DNA from 3 places in the Cupriavidus sp. HE11 genome. Region 3 is predicted to be linked to each of the others. Evidence: predicted binding sites of a transcription regulator. Region 3 holds the regulator's gene; each other region holds the start of a gene.
The links. The regulator FNR, encoded in region 3, switches genes on or off when oxygen is low (the NO sensors DNR and NnrR bind a similar motif). The targets are predictions, from matches to a motif close to TTGATNNNNATCAA.

Region 1: ACOABP_RS19525 (hemerythrin domain-containing protein) is a predicted target of FNR. The motif match lies at 1,648-1,661, and genes of this name have one in related genera.
Region 2: ACOABP_RS27190 (ribonucleoside triphosphate reductase) is a predicted target of FNR. The motif match lies at 3,826-3,839, and genes of this name have one in related genera.

What each region holds. Positions count from the first base shown of each region.
Region 1 covers NZ_CP184465.1:457,865-463,760, reverse strand. Annotated here, with positions in the region: gene ACOABP_RS19530 (autotransporter family protein) at 1-1,039, opposite strand, end outside; gene ACOABP_RS19525 (hemerythrin domain-containing protein) at 1,757-2,323, shown strand; gene shc (squalene--hopene cyclase) at 2,387-4,366, opposite strand; gene ACOABP_RS19515 (TetR/AcrR family transcriptional regulator) at 4,363-4,950, opposite strand; gene ACOABP_RS19510 (methyl-accepting chemotaxis protein) at 5,120-5,896, shown strand, end outside.
Region 2 covers NZ_CP184465.1:2,190,133-2,196,028, forward strand. Annotated here, with positions in the region: gene ACOABP_RS27170 (cytochrome P450) at 1-1,072, opposite strand, end outside; gene ACOABP_RS27175 (Bug family tripartite tricarboxylate transporter substrate binding protein) at 1,099-2,070, opposite strand; gene ACOABP_RS27180 (IclR family transcriptional regulator) at 2,172-2,990, shown strand; gene ACOABP_RS27185 (glutathione S-transferase N-terminal domain-containing protein) at 3,022-3,729, opposite strand; gene ACOABP_RS27190 (ribonucleoside triphosphate reductase) at 3,888-5,627, shown strand; gene nrdD (anaerobic ribonucleoside-triphosphate reductase) at 5,681-5,878, shown strand; gene ACOABP_RS27200 (anaerobic ribonucleoside-triphosphate reductase activating protein) at 5,886-5,896, shown strand, end outside.
Region 3 covers NZ_CP184464.1:396,226-402,121, forward strand. Annotated here, with positions in the region: gene scpB (SMC-Scp complex subunit ScpB) at 1-114, opposite strand, end outside; gene ACOABP_RS01855 (sulfite exporter TauE/SafE family protein) at 666-1,433, opposite strand; gene fnr (fumarate/nitrate reduction transcriptional regulator Fnr) at 1,519-2,244, shown strand; gene ACOABP_RS01865 (hypothetical protein) at 2,338-2,583, opposite strand; gene ACOABP_RS01870 (hypothetical protein) at 2,580-2,789, opposite strand; gene ccoG (cytochrome c oxidase accessory protein CcoG) at 2,837-4,327, opposite strand; gene ccoP (cytochrome-c oxidase, cbb3-type subunit III) at 4,386-5,312, opposite strand; gene ACOABP_RS01885 (cbb3-type cytochrome oxidase subunit 3) at 5,318-5,476, opposite strand; gene ccoO (cytochrome-c oxidase, cbb3-type subunit II) at 5,481-5,896, opposite strand, start outside.

The DNA.
Region 1 (5,896 bases), on a different replicon from region 3:
CGGTGTAGGTCTGGGCGGTGTTGAACACCGTGGTGCCGGTACCGTTCTGCGCCACACCACCAGTGCCCGAGATGAGGTTGCCGAAGGTGTAGGTGTCCGAGCGGTTGAACGCCAGCGTGGCACCGCTGTTGACCACGACATTGCTGGCGAGGCTGCCACTGGTGCCACCATTGCCGATCTGCAGCGTGCCCTGGTCGACCGTCCACGGCGTGGTGACCGTGCCGGTGCCGATCAGCGACCAGGTGCTGACACCGTTTTTCTCGAACTTGTCGAAGTTGCGGTACTGCGCAGCGTTGCCGATGGTCGAGACGTCGAACACGGCGTTGGTGGCACCGCCCAGGCGGAAGGTGTCGTTGGTACCAGCACCGGCCACGACATTGCCAACGATGTTCGAGCCGGCCTGCAGTTCGAGCGTCGAGGTGCTGGCAGCGGTTGCGCCAAACTCGATGGCGTTCGCGTAGCTGCTACCGGCGCGGATGGTGCCGGAATTGACGATCGTCAGTACCGAATTTTGCTGTACGTAGATCGCCGAGTTGCCAGCTCCGCCCTCCATCAGCCCCGAGTTGGTGATCGAAACGGTTCCGTTCGCAATGCGCACAGCCCGGCCACCGCCCAGGCCGCCGCTCACGTCCGCACCGCCGCGAATCGTGCCTGCATTGACCAGGGTGCTGCCGGCGGTGACGGCAAATGTCACACCCGCGCCCGCCATCCCGCCAGACCCATCGGCGCCGCTGATCAGCCCGGTGGCGGAATTGATAAGCGAGCCGCCGGCGTTAAGCAACACACCGGTGCCCTGGCTGTTGTTGCTGGCGTTGTAGCCTGCCCCTCCTCCGCCCCCAGTGACAGTGCCGTTGTTGGTAACCGTGATGCTACCGTTGGTGGAGAAACCCGCGGAACCACCCGTGGCTGCCGTGGTTGAGTAGCCTCCTGTCACCGAGCCGTTGACGATGGCCTCGGCGCCACTAGTGCCTGCGGCGAGGGCAAGTGCAACGGTAGGGCTGGCGGCCGCCGCCACTGCATACGTCCCGTTGAATGTCATGGGAGCCCCCGCGTTGATGCGGAAGGCGGCTGGTGTCCCACTTCTGGTTAACGTAAAGCCCTGTGTATCGACGATGATTGGCTTGGTGGTCGTGGGAAATGTAGAGGTCGCGGGGAGCGCGATCGTTACGTCTCCTGTCAGCCGGATCGTGGCATTGGCATCGCCATCGGCAAGGGCGTTATTGAGTGCCGTGCGAAACTCGGCCTCGGTGCTGGCTGTGTACTCCGCGGCTGATACGGCCACCGGAAACAACAGCGCAACAGCGAGAGTGATAGACGACGCTTGCGGCGCGCGAGCGCGGGCCTGCCGCATTCCACGACAAAGATTGGACTTCATTGACTACCCCGTTCGAAATGTATTGTTTTGGTTACAACGTGAAGCGGGGGCGATGGTAAATCAGCGTGTGATGCTTTGTCTCATCAACAAGCGGTGTGTTGTGGTTTAGATGCGACGCTCTATTCGTGCCATTGAAGAGGGTCCGCGAAAGCGTTCCGATAGTCGGAATTCTCATCGCTGCGGCCATCGGTGCCAACGCCGTGCATCGATGCGAACACGCGGTCACCCCGGCGCAGGCCACTCGCAAAATCTCCAAATCCTTTCTCATTGACTTGAGCCAGATCAGAGAAAGCCGTGGGCCGAAGGATAGTGTTTCAGGCACGGGGCCTTGATTCCGACGAGGCTTCGAAGGAGACACCATTCAATCGATGGAGCACCCCCATGCCCAGCCCACTTGCCACATGGCACGAAGACCATATCCATTTCGCCCGACTGCTTGATCTGCTCGAAGGGCAGGTCGTCCGGTTCAACCGGGGAGAGCGCCCGGACTACCACCTGATGGAGACCATTCTTTATTACCTGCGCAACTTCGGTGACAGCGTTCACCATCCTCGCGAGGATGTGGCCTACGCCAGGCTGGTCGGGCGCGATCCGAACATGCAGATCGTGGTCAGCCGCCTGCAGCAGGAGCATCGCGTAATTGCCACGGTCGGCCAGGCCTTGCTGGAGCGTCTGAACGAAGCGGAGCGGGACGTAATCAGTTCCCGCGCGGCGCTGGAGGCGGCGGGGGCCATGTATCTGGTCTACTACCGCAATCATCTTTCGACCGAGGAGCGCTACGCCATGCCGCGGGCAGCGCAGTTGCTGACCCGGGAGGACTGGGAGGCCGTCGAGGCAGCCGTGCCGGAATTGGCGGATCCGCTATTCGGCGACGCGACCCCGCAGCGGTTTGCCATGTTGCGAGACCTGATCGACAGCGAGGCACAGGTTGCTGCCTGTACGCAGTGACCGTCCGTTGACAATCGACGCACAAGAAAAAGGGGCGCCTCGGCGCCCCTTTTCTCATGAACCTCAGGCCAGTTCCTGTTCCGGAACGGCCACGGCCGGTTTCTCCGCCTGCTTGCGCGTGGCGGTCAGCCGTCGATATCGACCGAGCGCCCACAGCGGGAAGTACGCTGTATAGCCGTGGTATTTCAGGTGGAAGATGCGCGGGAAACCGGGGGCATTGTGATAAGAATGGGTCCAGAAGCCGTCGTCGCCTTGGGCGTCCAGCAGCCAGGCTACGCCGCGCTTTACCGACGCCGACTCGTGCTCGCCCAGCGCCAGCTGGCCCAGCAGCGCCCACGCCGTATGCTCGGCGGTGCTGCCCGCGTCATGGGTTCCGGCCAGTTCGGGATGCAGGTAGCTGTCGTTGGTTTCGCCCCAGCCACCGTCGGCGTTCTGCTTGCCGCGCAGCCAGTCCACCGCGCGGCGGACCATCGGCAGCTTGCGGTCGACGCCGGCCAGCGCCAGGCCGGCCAGCACGCTCCACGTGCCATAGATATAGTTGGTGCCCCAGCGGCCCCACCAGCTGCCATCGGCCTGCTGCGTCTGGCGCAGATAGCCGATGCAGCGCTCGCGCGAGCTGGCGTCCTGCGGACGGTTGGTCACGCCCATGGCAAGCAGCATGCGACCCGACACGTCTTCGGTGGGCGGGTCGAGCAGGGCGCCGTGATCGGCAAACGGGATCGCGTTCAGGTAGTTGCGGTCGCAGTTGGCGTCGAACGCGCCAAAGCCGCCGTTCTTCGACTGCAGCCCGATCGACCAGTCCAGCGCACGGTCTACGTGCGGGCGGAAACGTTCGGTCTGGCCGGTGCGCTTGCCGTGGGCGTGCAGCATGGCAAGCACTACGGCCGTGTCGTCGACGTCCGGGTAATACGGGTTTTCGTACTGGAACGCCCAGCCGCCGGCTGGCGTTGCCGGCGCGGCGTTGTGCTTCCAGTCGCCGATCAGATCCAGCACCTGGCGTTCGGTGAGCCAGTCGTAGGCACGCGCGATGGCGGTCTTCGACTGCTCGGTGGCCGGTGCCTGCTCCAGCGCCATCACGGCCCAGGCGGTATCCCACACCGGCGACAGGCAGGGTTGGCAGTACGAAATGCCGTCGTCGCGATGGACGATCAGCTTCTTCAGCGCGTCCATGCAGTCACGGCGCATCGGATGGTCCTTGGCATAGCCCATCAGCACCATCATTTCGTAGGCGTAGACCATCGGCGGGAAGATGCCGCCGAAGCCGTCCTCGCCGTTCATCCGCTCCTCGCTCCACTGCACGGCGCGCTGGATGGCCTTGCGGCGCAGCGCGCGCGGGATCAGCGGCTCCGCGTGGCGCACCACGCGGTCGAGTTTCAGGAACAGGCCTTGCAGGCCAGGCTTGCGCGGGAAGTACCCGGTTTCCAGCTCGGGCGGCGTCACGAACAGTTCCTGCACGTGGATGCCGAGCGGATTCCTGGCCTGCGCGCGCATCGAGCACAGCACCAGCAGCGGCACCATGGTCGTGCGGGCCCAGTAGGCCACCTTGTCCATATGGATCGGCGCCCAGCGCGGGAACAGCACGAACTCCACCGGCATGAACGGCGTGGCGCGCCACGGCACCTCGCCAAACGTTGCCAGCAGAATCCGGGTGAACACGTTCGATTTGGCGGCGCCGCCATGCGCCAGGATGGCGTCGCGGGCGCGCACCATATGCGGGGCGTCGGGCGAATCGCCAGCGGCCTTCAGCGCAAAGTACGCCTTGACGCTGCAGGACACGTCGAGGTCGCCGCCGTAGTACAGGTCCCACGCGCCGTGCCGGTCCAGCCGCTGCAGCGCGCGCAGGTATTTCGCCATGCGGGCCTGCAGCGCCGTGTCGATCTCGTCGACGAAATGCATCATCAGGATGTATTCGGCCGTGATCGTGGCGTCGGATTCGAGTTCGAAACACCAGTGGCCATCGGTGTGCTGCTTGTCCAGCAGGGCATCGCGTGCTCGTGCCAGGGCGGCATCGATATCGGATGCCGGAATGTCTTGTGGAGTCATGCTTGTTCTTGTTCCGTGCGGGGCTGGGTCAGCTGTTCAAGATTGCGGACCAGCGCCGCGCGTTGTGCGGGATCGATCGTGCGGTGGCCGAGCAGGTCGGCCAGCCAGAGCCCGTCAGCGGCCAGCCGGCACAGCAGCAGGCGCGTGGCGTCTTCGCACTGGGCCGCGTCGCGCTGCAGCGTCGCGGCTTCCCATTCCTGATAGGGCATGCGGAATTCGGGGCGGGCCATGACCAGCATCATGGCGGCCTTCCAGAGTTCGCGTTCGCCCGCTTCGACAAAGCCGTCGGCCGATGCGCGCAGGTAGGCGCGCGTATTGCGGCCATGCGGTTCGGTATCGGATTCGGCCACCGTGGTCACCTGGCGCTTGAAATGGTCCAGCACTTCGCTGGACAGCGCCTCAAGCAGCTCCTGCTTGCTTGAGAAGTGGTGCTGCAGCCCGCCCTTGGACACACCGGCGCGGGCCGCCACGGCATTGAGCGTCACCGCGCCGATGCCTTCCTCGACCAGCAGGTCGATGGTGGCGGCGATCAGGCGATCGCGAATCAGCTGGGGTTGCTTCGGACGGCGGTGGGCTTCACTCATGGCGCCGGAAGATACCATCCGGACGGATTGTTTGCAAATCGATGCGGCGTGTGCGCCGCTTTATGGGAGTCGCCATGTCTACATTTGTCTACATGGGCCCGTCTGCCTTCAGACGCGGCATTCGGGGCCGTTAGTGCGCTGCAGCATCGACTCCCGGTTGTGACCATCCATGCCAAGCAAACTTTCGATTCGATTCCGCCTGAACGCGGCCCTGGCCGTGCTGGCTGCCCTGCTGACCCTGATCGGCATCATCGGTGTCTTCGGGATGCGTGCGTCCATCGCCGATATCCAGGAGATCTATACCAACCAGCTGGCGTCAACGCGTTTTGTGGCGGCATCGCAACTTAACGCGGCCGTGGTGCGGACCACGCTGGATCGTGCGGTATTCCATCCCGATTCCGCCGACGTGCCAACCACCATCGACAAGGCGGTGGGCTATCGCGAGAAGTCCGAGAAAGCCTGGAACGCCTACCAGGCGCTGCCGAAATCCGCCGAGGAGAAGGCGCTGTCCGATAAGGTGGAAGCACTGCGTAGCAAATTCTTCAAGGAAGGCGTGGAGCCGCTGATCGCCGCGTTGCGCGCCCAGGATGCGGCCGCCATCGACCAGCAGGTGATGGCGAAGATCCCGCCGATGTTCGTGGAACTGACTGGTGCCGTGAACGCGCTGGAGCGCAACCAGAGCGACCAGGCACAGGCCATGTACGAGAATGCCACGGCGCGCTCGCAGCGCTTCCTGTGGATGGTGACTGGCGCGATTGCCATCGGCATCGTCGGGGCGCTGGCCTGCGCCATCGGCCTGCGCCGCGCTATTTCCGAACCGCTGGTGCGCATGCTGGAAAGCTTCGGCCGCATCTCGCACGGCGACCTGACCGAGCGCATCCGTGCCACCAGCCAGGATGAAATGGGCGACCTGACCCAGGGCCTGCGCCAGATGCAGTCGGGCCTG
Region 2 (5,896 bases), on a different replicon from region 3:
GGTTGGCCGACGATGTCACGATCAGCAGCTTGCTGCCCGCCGGCAGCCGCATGCCGCCCACTTCGGTGTCCTGGGTCACCACGCGGCGCCAGGCCGCCACCGACCCATTGTGCCGCAGGCATTCCTCCACCGCGTTGGGGATCAGCGCGGGGTCGGCGCAGATCTCGCGCCAGACGTCGGGATGTTGCAGCAGCAGCTTGATCGCATTGGCCGATGCATTGGCCGTGGTCTCGTGCGCGGCCACGATGCCGGCCATCATCATCGAGTGCAGGTACGAATCGGTGACAACCTCGGGCAGTTCCTTCTGCTTGCGGATGCCGTACTGCATCCAGCCCGGCCCCGACGGGTCTTCGCGCATCTTGTCGAGGATGCGGCCCGCCAGCTGCCAGAAATTGCCAACGGCGTGGGCCACGGCCACCTGTTCCTCGGGCCTGGGGCGGCCCCACGTGTTCACCGTGTGGGCGATCGAGTACTGGCGCAGCAGGTCCATGTCTTCCTCGGGCACGCCGAGGAAATGCAGGGCCACGGTCAGCGGCACCTCCCAGAGCATCTGGTCCACCAGGTCGGCGCGGCCGTCGTCGATAAAGCGGTCGACGTACTCGCGCGCCAGCCGGCGCACCAGCGGCTCGTGGTGCACCAGTTCCGCCGGCGTGAACGGCTCCATCAGCGCGCGGCGGCGCGGCATGTGGGCCGGCTCGTCCTCGTTGACCAGCGTCCGGTTCATCGCATAGCCGTACGACGCCAGCACCGCGTTGGCCGCGTCGCCGGTGGGCGTGATCTTTTCCAGCGCGATGGCCGGGCTGAACGTGACGTTGTCGCGAAAGATCGCCTTGATGTCGTCGAAGCGCGTCACTACCCAGTAGCCCAGCTTCGGGCTGTAGAACACGGGCTCCTGTTCGCGCGACCAGCGCACATAGTCGGGCGGGTCCTGCTGGTAACCGTCTTCGAACGGATCGAAGGCGGCGGCGTTGTGGCTGACCGGGCAGCCGTCCGGTGCCAGTGCAGGCGCGCGCAGTGCGGCGTGGTCGATCGGGCAACCCGCGCCAGGCGCGGGCGAGGTGGGCTGGGTCATGCGGAACTCCAACTACGGGCGTTGCGTCAGTCGAGTGAAATCTTCAGGTCCTGGATCAGCCGGGTCCAGCGCGCGGTTTCGCTGCGCAGCAGGTCGGCGAACTGGGCCGGCGTATTGCCCACGGGCTCCACGCCGAAGTCGACCAGCTTCTTGTGGATGGCGGGGTCCTTCACGGACGCCACCACTTGCCTGTTGAGCGTGTTGATCACGTCGGGCGGCGTGGCCGCCGGCACAACCATGCCCACCAGTGCGGCGGCCTCAACGTTCTTGTAGCCGAGTTCGGCAAAGGTCGGCACATCGGGCAGTTGCGGCAGGCGCGTGGCGTTGGCCACGGCCAGCGGACGCACCTTGCCGCCCTTGATGAAGCCCGCGCCGGCCGCGTAGTCGACCATCATCGCGGGAATCTGGCCGGCGGCCACGTCGGACAGCGCCGGGGCCGCGCCGCGATACGGCGCGTGGGTCATCGTCAGGTGCGCTTCGGTCTTGAGCAGTTCCATCGCCAGGTGGTGCGGGCTGCCGGCGCCGGCCGAACCGTAGTTCACGCCGCCAGGCGTTGCCTTGACCTGCGCGATGAAGTCCTGCGCGGTCCTGGCCTGCGTGCCGGGGCCCACCACCAGGATCATCGGAAAGCGGCCCAGCAGCGTCACGGGCGCCAGGTCGCGCGTGGGGTTGTACGAAAGTGTCTTGTACAGCGCGGGATTGAAGACCAGCGTGCCGTTGTCGGCCGACAGCACCGTGTAGCCATCGGGCGCCGAGCGCGCGGTTTCCGAGGCGCCGATCGCGGTATTGCCGCCTGGCTTGTTGTCCACCACCACCGGCTGGCTCACGCGTGTCGACAACCCCTGTCCGATGGTCCGCGCCAGGAAGTCCGAGCCGCCGCCAGCCGGGTAGGGCACGATCCAGCGGATCGGCTTGGCAGGCCACATATCGGCGGCATGTGCGCCGGTGACCACTGCAAAGGACAGCGCAAGCAGCGCCAGGGGCTGGAAGCGGGGCATCGGGTTGTCTCCTTGGTATTCGGCCGGATAGTGGTTGGCCTATTTTGCGTAAATCATATACGCATTGCGTAATCTATGAATGAGGGTTAACCTCGGGCGCCATGACTACCGCTACCGATCACTCTCCAGAGTTCGCTTCGCGCCCCCGCGAACGCCGCCAGCGCGTGCAGGCCGCCGAAACCGGCATGGCCGTGCTCAAGACCCTGGCCCGATTGGGCGGGCGCGCCAGCCTGACCGCCATTGCCGGGCAGATCGGTGAAAGTCCGGCCAAGGTGCACCGCTATCTGGTGAGCCTGATGGAGGAGGGGTTTGTCGCGCAGGAAGCCAACACCCAGCAGTACCACCTGGGCATCGAGGCGCTGCAGATCGGGTTGGCCGCGATGCGCCAGGCCGACCCGATCCGGCTGTCGGAAGCCTCGCTGGTACGGCTGCGCGAGCGGCTTGAAGTCACGTGCTTTATCGCCGTGATGGGCAACAAGGGGCCCACCATCGTGCGGATCGAGGAGCCGGGCCTGCCGGTGACGGTGAATGTGCGGGTGGGGTCGGTGATGCCGCTGCTGTGGTCGGCCACGGGCCGGGTGTTCCTGGGGATGCTCGACGATTCGAACGTGCAGGCGCTGGCCCGCGCCGAACTCGATGCGCTGACGCCAGTGCAGCGGGCCGACCTGGATGCGAAGGACCCGCTGGGCGCCCTGCGCGAGCCCGTGCGCAAGCAGGGCTGCGCGGCGGTGCGCGATACCAACCTCAAGGGCATCAGCGCCGTGGCGGCGCCGGTGCGCGACTACACCGGCCGGGTCTGCGCGGTGCTGACCGCGCTGGGCGCCACCGGCGGCTTCGACCCGGCGATCGACGGGCCAACTGGCCGCGCGGTGCGCGAGGAAGCCGCCGCCATCAGCGCCTTGCTGGGCTTCGCGGGCTGACTGCCGCAGGGCCGCTTGTTGCGGCCCAGCCTTATTCCGGCCGCTTCGGAATATTGACCGCGCGCTGCACGGTGGGGCGTGCCACGAAGGCCGCCAGCACGCGCGACACTTCGGGGAAGTCCTGGATACCCACCAGGTCGCCGGCCTCGTAGAAGCCCAGCAGGTTGCGTATCCACGGGAACGTGGCGATGTCGGCGATCGTGTAGTCGTCGCCCATGATCCACTGGCGGCCCTTGAGCCGTTCGTTCAGCACGTTCAGCAGCCGCTTCGATTCGGCCACGTAGCGGTCACGCGGACGCTTGTCCTCGTAGTCCTTGCCCGCGAACTTGTGGAAGAAGCCTACCTGGCCGAACATCGGGCCGATTCCGCCCATCTGCCACATCACCCACTGCAGCGTCTCGTAGCGCAGCGCCGGATCGGCCGGCATGAACTTGCCGGTCTTGTCCGCCAGGTACACCAGGATGGCGCCCGATTCCCACAGCGCCAGCGGCTGTCCGCCGGGGCCGTTGGGATCGATGATCGCGGGAATCTTGTTGTTGGGGTTCAGCGACAGGAACTCGGGCGAGGTCTGGTCGTGCTTGTCAAAGCGCACCAGGTGCGGCTCGTAGGGCAGCCCGGTTTCCTCCAGCATCAGCGATACCTTGATGCCGTTGGGGGTATTCAGCGAATACAGCTGCAGGCGTTCGGGATGTTGCGCCGGCCATTTGCCGGTAATCGGGAAGTCGGACAGAACGGTCATCGTGATGAGCTTGTCGTTTTGTGGGCGAAAGCGGCCATGGTAATGGCTTTGGCGCAATTTCGCCTGGCGGCCGGCAAATACCCCTGATATCGACATTTGATCCAGGCCAAAACTACATGTAGTGCAGCGTGGAAGAATTTGCCCCATATCTTGTATGAATGAGGGCGGGCGCGATGTCGGAAATGGCCGTGGGCAGGACGACGGTGGATGTGGAATCGTCGATCAACGAATACCTGGACCGCCAGGACTGGCGTATCAACGCGAACGCCAACCAGGGCTATTCGCTCGGAGGGCTGATCCTGAACGTGGCTGGCAAGGTCACGGCCAACTACTGGCTGTCGCACGTGTATGCGCCCGAGGCCGGCGCGGCGCACCGCGAGGGCGACCTGCATATCCACGACCTGGACATGTTGTCCGGCTACTGCGCGGGCTGGTCGCTGCGCACGCTGCTGCACGAAGGGCTCAACGGCGTGCCGGGCAAGGTGGAAGCGCTGCCGCCCCGGCATATGTCCAGCGCGGTCGGGCAGATCGTGAATTTCCTGGGGACGATGCAGAACGAATGGGCCGGCGCGCAGGCGTTCTCGTCGTTCGATACCTATATGGCGCCGTTTATCCGCAAGGACGCGATGGCGTACCCCGAGGTGAAGCAGCATATCCAGGAGTTGATCTACAACCTCAACGTGCCGTCGCGCTGGGGCACGCAGACGCCGTTCACCAACCTGACCTTCGACTGGACCTGCCCCGATGACCTCAGGGATCAGGTGCCGGTGATCGGCGGCCAGGAGATGCCGTTCCGCTATGGCGACCTGCAGGCAGAGATGGACATGATCAACCGCGCGTACATCGAGGTGATGACGCAGGGCGATGCCAGGGGCCGCGTCTTCACGTTTCCGATCCCTACCTACAACATCACGCCCGACTTCCCGTGGGACAGCGACAACGCCGCGCGGCTGTTCGAGATGACCGCCCGGTACGGCCTGCCGTATTTCCAGAATTTCGTGAACTCGGACCTGACGCCGAACATGGTGCGGTCGATGTGCTGCCGCCTGCAGCTGGACCTGCGCGAACTGCTCAAGCGCGGCAACGGCCTGTTCGGCAGCGCCGAGCAGACCGGCTCGCTGGGCGTGGTGACCATCAACTGCGCGCGGCTGGGATACCTGCATCGCGGCGACGAAGCCGGCCTGCTGGCACGGCTCGACACGTTGCTCGATATCGGCCGCGACACGCTGGAGGCCAAGCGCGAGCGCATCCAGCAACTGATGGACCAGGGCTTGTTCCCATACACACGGCGCTACCTGGGCACGCTGCGCAACCACTTCTCCACGCTGGGCGTGAACGGTCTCAACGAGATGATCCGCAACTTCACCGGCGACGCGCACGACATCACGAGCGATGCCGGGCACGCCATGGCGGTACGGCTGCTCGACCACGTACGCGGCCGCATCGTCGAATACCAGGAAGCCACCGGCCATATGTACAACCTCGAAGCCACGCCGGCCGAAGGCACCACGTACCGGTTCGCGCGCGAAGACCGCAAGCGCTGGCCCGGCATCCTGCAGGCAGGCACGCCCACGCAGCCCTACTACACGAACTCGTCGCAACTGCCGGTGGGCTTCACCGACGATCCGTTCGAGGCGCTGGCGCGCCAGGAGACGCTGCAGTCGAAATACACGGGCGGCACCGTGCTGCATCTCTACATGGGCGAGCGCCTGTCCAGCGGCGACGCCTGCAAGCGCCTGGTGCGCCGGGCGCTGGAGTCATTCCGGCTGCCATACATCACGGTCACGCCCACGTTTTCCGTCTGTCCCACGCACGGCTACCTGGCCGGCGAACACCGCTTCTGCCCCAGATGCGACGAGGACATCCTCGCGCGCAAGCGGGCGCAGCAGGCAGCCTGAGTTGTTGCATCCGCCATTTCCTACCGACGTTTTCCAACCCGACGAGCCATGCCATGACCGATCTTTCCGTCTCCCAGCATTTCTCCGCCAACACGGCCGACACCGCCGACCTGCGCGACGATGAACGCCAGCCCTGCGAGGTCTGGACCCGCGTGATGGGCTACCACCGGCCCGTGGAGAGCTTCAATATCGGCAAGAAGGGCGAGCATGCCGAGCGCCGGTTCTTCCACGAGCAGCGTTGCCAGGGCTGAGCGCGCAATGACCGGCCC
Region 3 (5,896 bases):
CGTGTCGGCGCCGACGTCGTCGGCAAACAACCGTCGCAGATCGCCAACGCGCAGCGGTTCCTGCGCACAGATCAGCGCGGTCTCGAGGACGATCTTCGCCTCTTGGGTATTCATGTGATTGCGTGCAGCCTGTCTTTGCACCTGCCCCCGGACGAATCCCGGGGCACTGGAGATTGCAGATACAGCGAGGCCGAAGCCACCGCCATTTCATCGCGCAGCCAGCTCGCCCGCTAATGCAGCGCAGCCGTGCGCACCTCGTTCTTTTGCATCGAATTGCCGGGTCGATCCGGCAGGAGATCGTCCGGCGCTGGCCAGTTTCACCAGTCAACGGACCTCTTGCGTCGCGCCTTCTCCCTTCGGGGCGGACATTCGCCAGGGCCACCGGATGGCCAAGACGGCAAGAAACAAGACGATATCGGCTCAGGCAACCCCGCCCTGACCGGCGCCATCTTCCCAACCGCAGCCGGCCTTTTAACCAGATCTTTTGAACCGGATGGACTGTGGAGACGTTTCCGGCGCACCGGGGTGGCCAGAAACCCTGGGCACGCTCCCCAGATCAGGGATGCGGCCCCAGCGGCGCCCCGAGCATGGTGCGGCGCGATACCGTGGTTCTCGGGATTGTATGGCATTCCCGGCCCCGCCCGCAACCCGCCGCTGTGGCCGATTCAGAACACCACGCAAAAGCCGTGTTGGGCCAGGGTATCCGGCAGCCATATTGCCCGGGCCACCCCCAGCACGCCAAATCCGATCACCACCAGGCCCGACGCCACGCGCACCGCGGGCTTGCGGGAGAGTTGCCGCAGGTATCCCGACAACCCCGAGATCACCAGCAGGTTCGGCAGCGTGCCCAGACCGAACGCCCCCATCACCAGCGCACCCGATACCGCGTTGCCAGCCAGCAGCGCCAGCGCAAGTGCACCATAGACCATTCCACACGGTACGAGCCCCCATGCCAGGCCCATCCCGTATCGACGCACCAGCGGTGCCGCGCGCTGCTTGCCGCGCAGCCGCATCGGCAGTCGCCCGGCCATCGCACGTGCACGTTGAACCACGTGTACTGCGGCCAGCGACGCCAGACGCTCGATCCAGTCGGATCGCATCACGCGTCCACGCAACAACCACAGACCCGTGATCACCAGCATCATGCTGCCCGCCGCATAGAGCCAGCGCTGCAGCGGCAGATAATCCTGTCGCCACACCGTCGCGCCCACCGCACCCATCACCGCGCCAAGCAGCATGTATGTCGTAATGCGCCCCGCATGCATGATGCACAACGCAGTCCACCATTGACGCGTGGAACGATGCAAGACAATTGCCACATCCCGCGGGTGTTTCTGCTCCGCAGCAATAGCAATTCCTCCACACATGGCAGCGCAATGCATACCACCGAGCAAGGCCATCAGAAAAACGCTTAAAAGCACACCAAATGGCAACTGTTCCTCGCTTCTGCGTCACATGACGCTGTAAAATGCCTGCATCGCGCCCTCGCTGCAAGCGCATTCATAACGAGCACTTCAATTGTTGACTTCCATCCCCGTCACCGAGATGTCGCCCCGTTGTTCCACATGTGCCATGGGCCAGCTTTGCCTGCCCGTGGGCATGTCGCAACAAGACCTGGCGAAGATGGACACGCTCGTGCAGGAACGCGTGCGTGTTCACAAGGGCGAAACGCTTTACCGCATGGGCGAACCGCTCAACGCGGTGTACGCCATTCGCTTCGGAACACTGAAGACGCACGTCACCATGGAAGACGGGCGCACCCAGATCACCGGTTTTCACCTGCCCGGCGAAGTCATTGGCCTCGACGGCCTCAGCGAGATGCAGCACGCTTCCGACGCCACCGCGCTGGAGGACACCGAAGTCTGCGTCGTGCGCTATGACGACCTGCAATCGCTCTCCAGCACCCTGCCCTCGCTGCAAGGCCAGTTCCTGCGCCTGATGAGCAAGGAAATCTCGCAGGACCAGGTCATGCTGATCACACTGGGCTCGATGCGCGCCGAAGAGCGCCTGGCCGCTTTTCTCGTGAACATGTCCGAGCGTCTGTCGGCACGCGGTTATTCGTCCACCGAGTTCGTTCTGCGCATGAGCCGCGAGGAAATCGGCAGCTACCTGGGCCTGAAACTCGAGACCGTCAGCCGCCTGTTCTCGCGCTTTGCCGAAGCAGGCCTGATCCAGATTCGTCAGCGACATGTGAAGCTCGTCGATATGGCAGGTATCAAGCAGGTGTACAGCCGGTCCTGCTGAGACAGACCGAACCCGCACGGAACATCACGCCAAAGGCCGCGCCGGAACACTTCCGGCGCGGCCTTTGTCTTTTGCAGTGCAATTCTGCATTGCCTACTCGAGTTCATCGGTGTCACTAAGCTTCACCGGCATCGTGTACAGCGTGAGCCCGCTGGACAACGCGCAGAACAGCCACGCTACCAGAAACCCCACAGTGTAGATCGCCTGCCGCGACGCCTCGACCGGATGTCCGAAGAAATTCAGATCTCCGGGATCTACCACCGAGAACACCACCGCCGTGGCCGCACCGCCCATCAGAAACGCCGGCCATAGCACCCACATCAGCCAGCGCAGTCTCATGGGCGCCTCGCGGTCTGTTCAGCGCGATCGGCGCTTGCCTTCTCCACTACCAGTCCATGGCGGGTGGCGTCGGTCACCGGCACATCGGCATGGGTGTTCGCCAGCCAGATCGTGATACCGCAACCGACCATCGCCAGCAGCGGACCACTCATCAGAATCCAGGGCCATGGTTCCCTGTACCAGGGCTTTGCGGGGTGTTGGGTCATTGCGCTCTCCTATTGGCATCCGTCCCGGTTCACCATCGGTGACAGCATCACAGATTGCGAGGAACGATGAAACTCGTGCTTTGCCGGATATCCACCTTGCGCTCGGCTTCGGTCTCGGCGGTAACTGTCACCTCGATCTTGTGCGTACCCTGCTTCGCATCGTCGATCGGCACGCGAATGCGGATTGGCAGCAGGCGATTCGAGGTGGGCGACAGCGATTCCGCGCCGTGGTCGTACTCCACGATCAGGCCTTTCAGCTCGGCGCTCTGTGCCTGCACGTGGAACTTCATTGGTGCCTCGGTCGCATTGATCAGCTGCAACCGGTACACGTTCTCGATCCAGCGGCCTTCCACTTCGCGCCCCAGCGCGCCACGGTCACGAATGATGTCGACCTTGAGCGGCGTACGCATGGCCAGCGACGCAAAAAAGCCCACCGTCAGCGCCAGCCAGATCGCCGTGTAGACAACCGTGCGGGGACGCAGCAAGCGCTTGCGCGCGTCCGATGCCGACAGCTTCTTGCGCATCGCGTTTTCCGATGTGTACCGGATCAGTCCGCGCGGATACTCCATCTTGTCCATGACCTGGTCGCAGGCATCGATACACGCGCCGCAGCCGATGCACTCGTACTGCAGCCCGTCACGGATATCGATGCCAGTCGGGCATACCTGCACACAGATGCTGCAGTTCACGCAGTCGCCCAGGCCCGCCGCATGGTGATCGACCTTGCGCGACCGGCTGCCGCGCGGTTCGCCACGACCCACGTCGTAGGTCACGACATACGTATCGCGATCCACCATTACGCTCTGGAAGCGCGCATACGGGCACATGTACTTGCACACCTGCTCGCGCATGAACCCGGCATTGCCCCACGTGGCAAACGCATAGAACAGCATCCAGAACGCCTGCCAAGGGCCCAGCGTCCAGTGCAGGACTTCGCCGCCCAGTTCGCGGATCGGGGCGAAGTAGCCGATGAACGTGAAGCCTGTCCACAGCGCGATCAGGATCCACAGCGAGTGCTTGGTCGCCTTGAGACGAATCTTGCGCAAGCTCCACGGATCGCCGTCCAGCCGGATGCGGGCAATGCGGTCGCCTTCGACACGACGCTCGATCCACATGAAGATCTCGGTGTAGACCGTCTGTGGACACGCGTAGCCGCAAAACAGCCGCCCTGCGATGGCCGTGAACAGAAACAGCGCCAGCGCCGAGATGACCAGCAGCACCGCCAGGTAGATCACGTCCTGGGGCCACAGCACCAGTCCGAAGATATAGAACTTGCGGGCACCGAGATCGAACAGCACTGCCTGACGATCGTTCCATTGCAGCCACGGCGTACCGTAGTAGACCAGTTGCGTGAGGATGACCAGCCAGACCCGCCAGCTCGAGAAGGCACCCGTGACCGAGCGCGGGTAGATCTTGCGCCGTACTTCGTACAGCGCCTCCTCGGTGGCGTCGGCCGCCGACTTGGGTGGAGGTGCGGGCCGCCAGGCGGCCTCGCTTGATTCGCGGGAAGTGGGGGGAGATTCCAGGGGCGCGCTCATTATTCAGCCCTCATGCTCCCGGCCGGACGGCATGCCGTCCGGACCGGAGAGCGGTTTGTCATTGCCCTGTGGGCGCGGCACTCGTGCTGGTGTTCGACAGGCCCCACACGTACGCAGTCAGCATGCGGATGCGCTCGGGTGTCAGGATTTCCTCGTGGGCCGGCATATGGCCGTTGTGCCCCTTCAGGATGGCCTCGACGATCACGCCTTCCGAACTGCCGTACAGCCAGACGTTATCGGACAGGTTCGGCGCGCCAAGCGCCTGGTTACCCTTGCCGCTCGCGCCATGGCATGCCGCGCAGGTCGACTTGAACGTGCTTTCGCCGCGCGACGCCCGGATCGGATCGTATGTGAGCCCCGACAGCGACCGCACATACTGCGCCGTATCGCCGGCCAGCTTGGCATCGATCGTGCCCGCAAACGGCGGCATCACGCCGTTACGGCCCTTCGTGATCGTCTGCTGGATCGTTTCGGGGTCACCGCCATAGAGCCAGTCGTTGTCGGTCAGGTTCGGGAAACCGCGGCTGCCGCGGGCGTCCGAACCATGGCACTGGGCGCAGTAGTTCAGGAACAGGCGCTGGCCGATTTCACGTGCATCGGGGTCCGCCGCCACCTGCTTGACGTCCATCTTCAGGTACTTGGCATAGATCTCGTGCTGCATCTTCTCGGCGGCTTCCCGATGCGCGGCAAGTTCGCCCTGCGTCGAGAATTTCAGCACCCCGGCGTATGTGCCAAGGCCCGGGTAGAGCACCAGGTAGCCCACACTGAACACGCAGGCCAGCAGGAACATCCACATCCACCAGCGTGGCAGCGGATTGTTCAGCTCGCGCAGGTCGTCATCCCAGACATGCCCGGTGTCGTCGGTGGTGCTGATGCCCTTCGGCATCTTTCGTTGCGAAAACAGCAGCCACACGCACCAGACAATACCAATGAGCGCGATGGCCGCGATGTAGTAGCCCCAGAAATCGGAAATGAAATCGCTCATGGTTACTAGTTCCGGCTTGGATTGTTATGTTCGTCCGGCAAGGCAAACGGCAGCATCGCCGATTCCTCGTTGGCCGCCTTGCGGCCCGCCGACCAGGCCCACCAGCAGATCGCCAGGAACGTCAGCAGCGACAGGACAGTGGCGATGGAAGTCACGATGACCATGGCGTCACTCCTTCGCGGGCGCGGCGCTCTCGGCCGCTGGTGCCGCCGGGGCAGGCGCGGGGGCCGTGTCCAGGCGGACGTTACGACGGTTCAGGCCCAGACCCTGCAGGTACGCGACCATGGCGTCCTCCTCGGTCTTGCCCACCAGCTCTTCCGGTGCGCCCGCAATCTCGGCGTCGCTATAGGGCACGCCCAGGCGCTTCAGTGCGCGCATGCGCGCCTGGACCGAATCGGTCGGCAGCGGCGTTTTTTCGAGCCACGGATACGACGGCATCACCGATTCGGGCACCACGTCACGCGGATTGCGCAGGTGGATGCGCTGCCAGTCGTCGGAATAGCGGCCGCCCACGCGAGCCAGATCGGGGCCCGTACGCTTGGAGCCCCACAGGAACGGGTGGTCGTACACCGACTCGCCAGCCG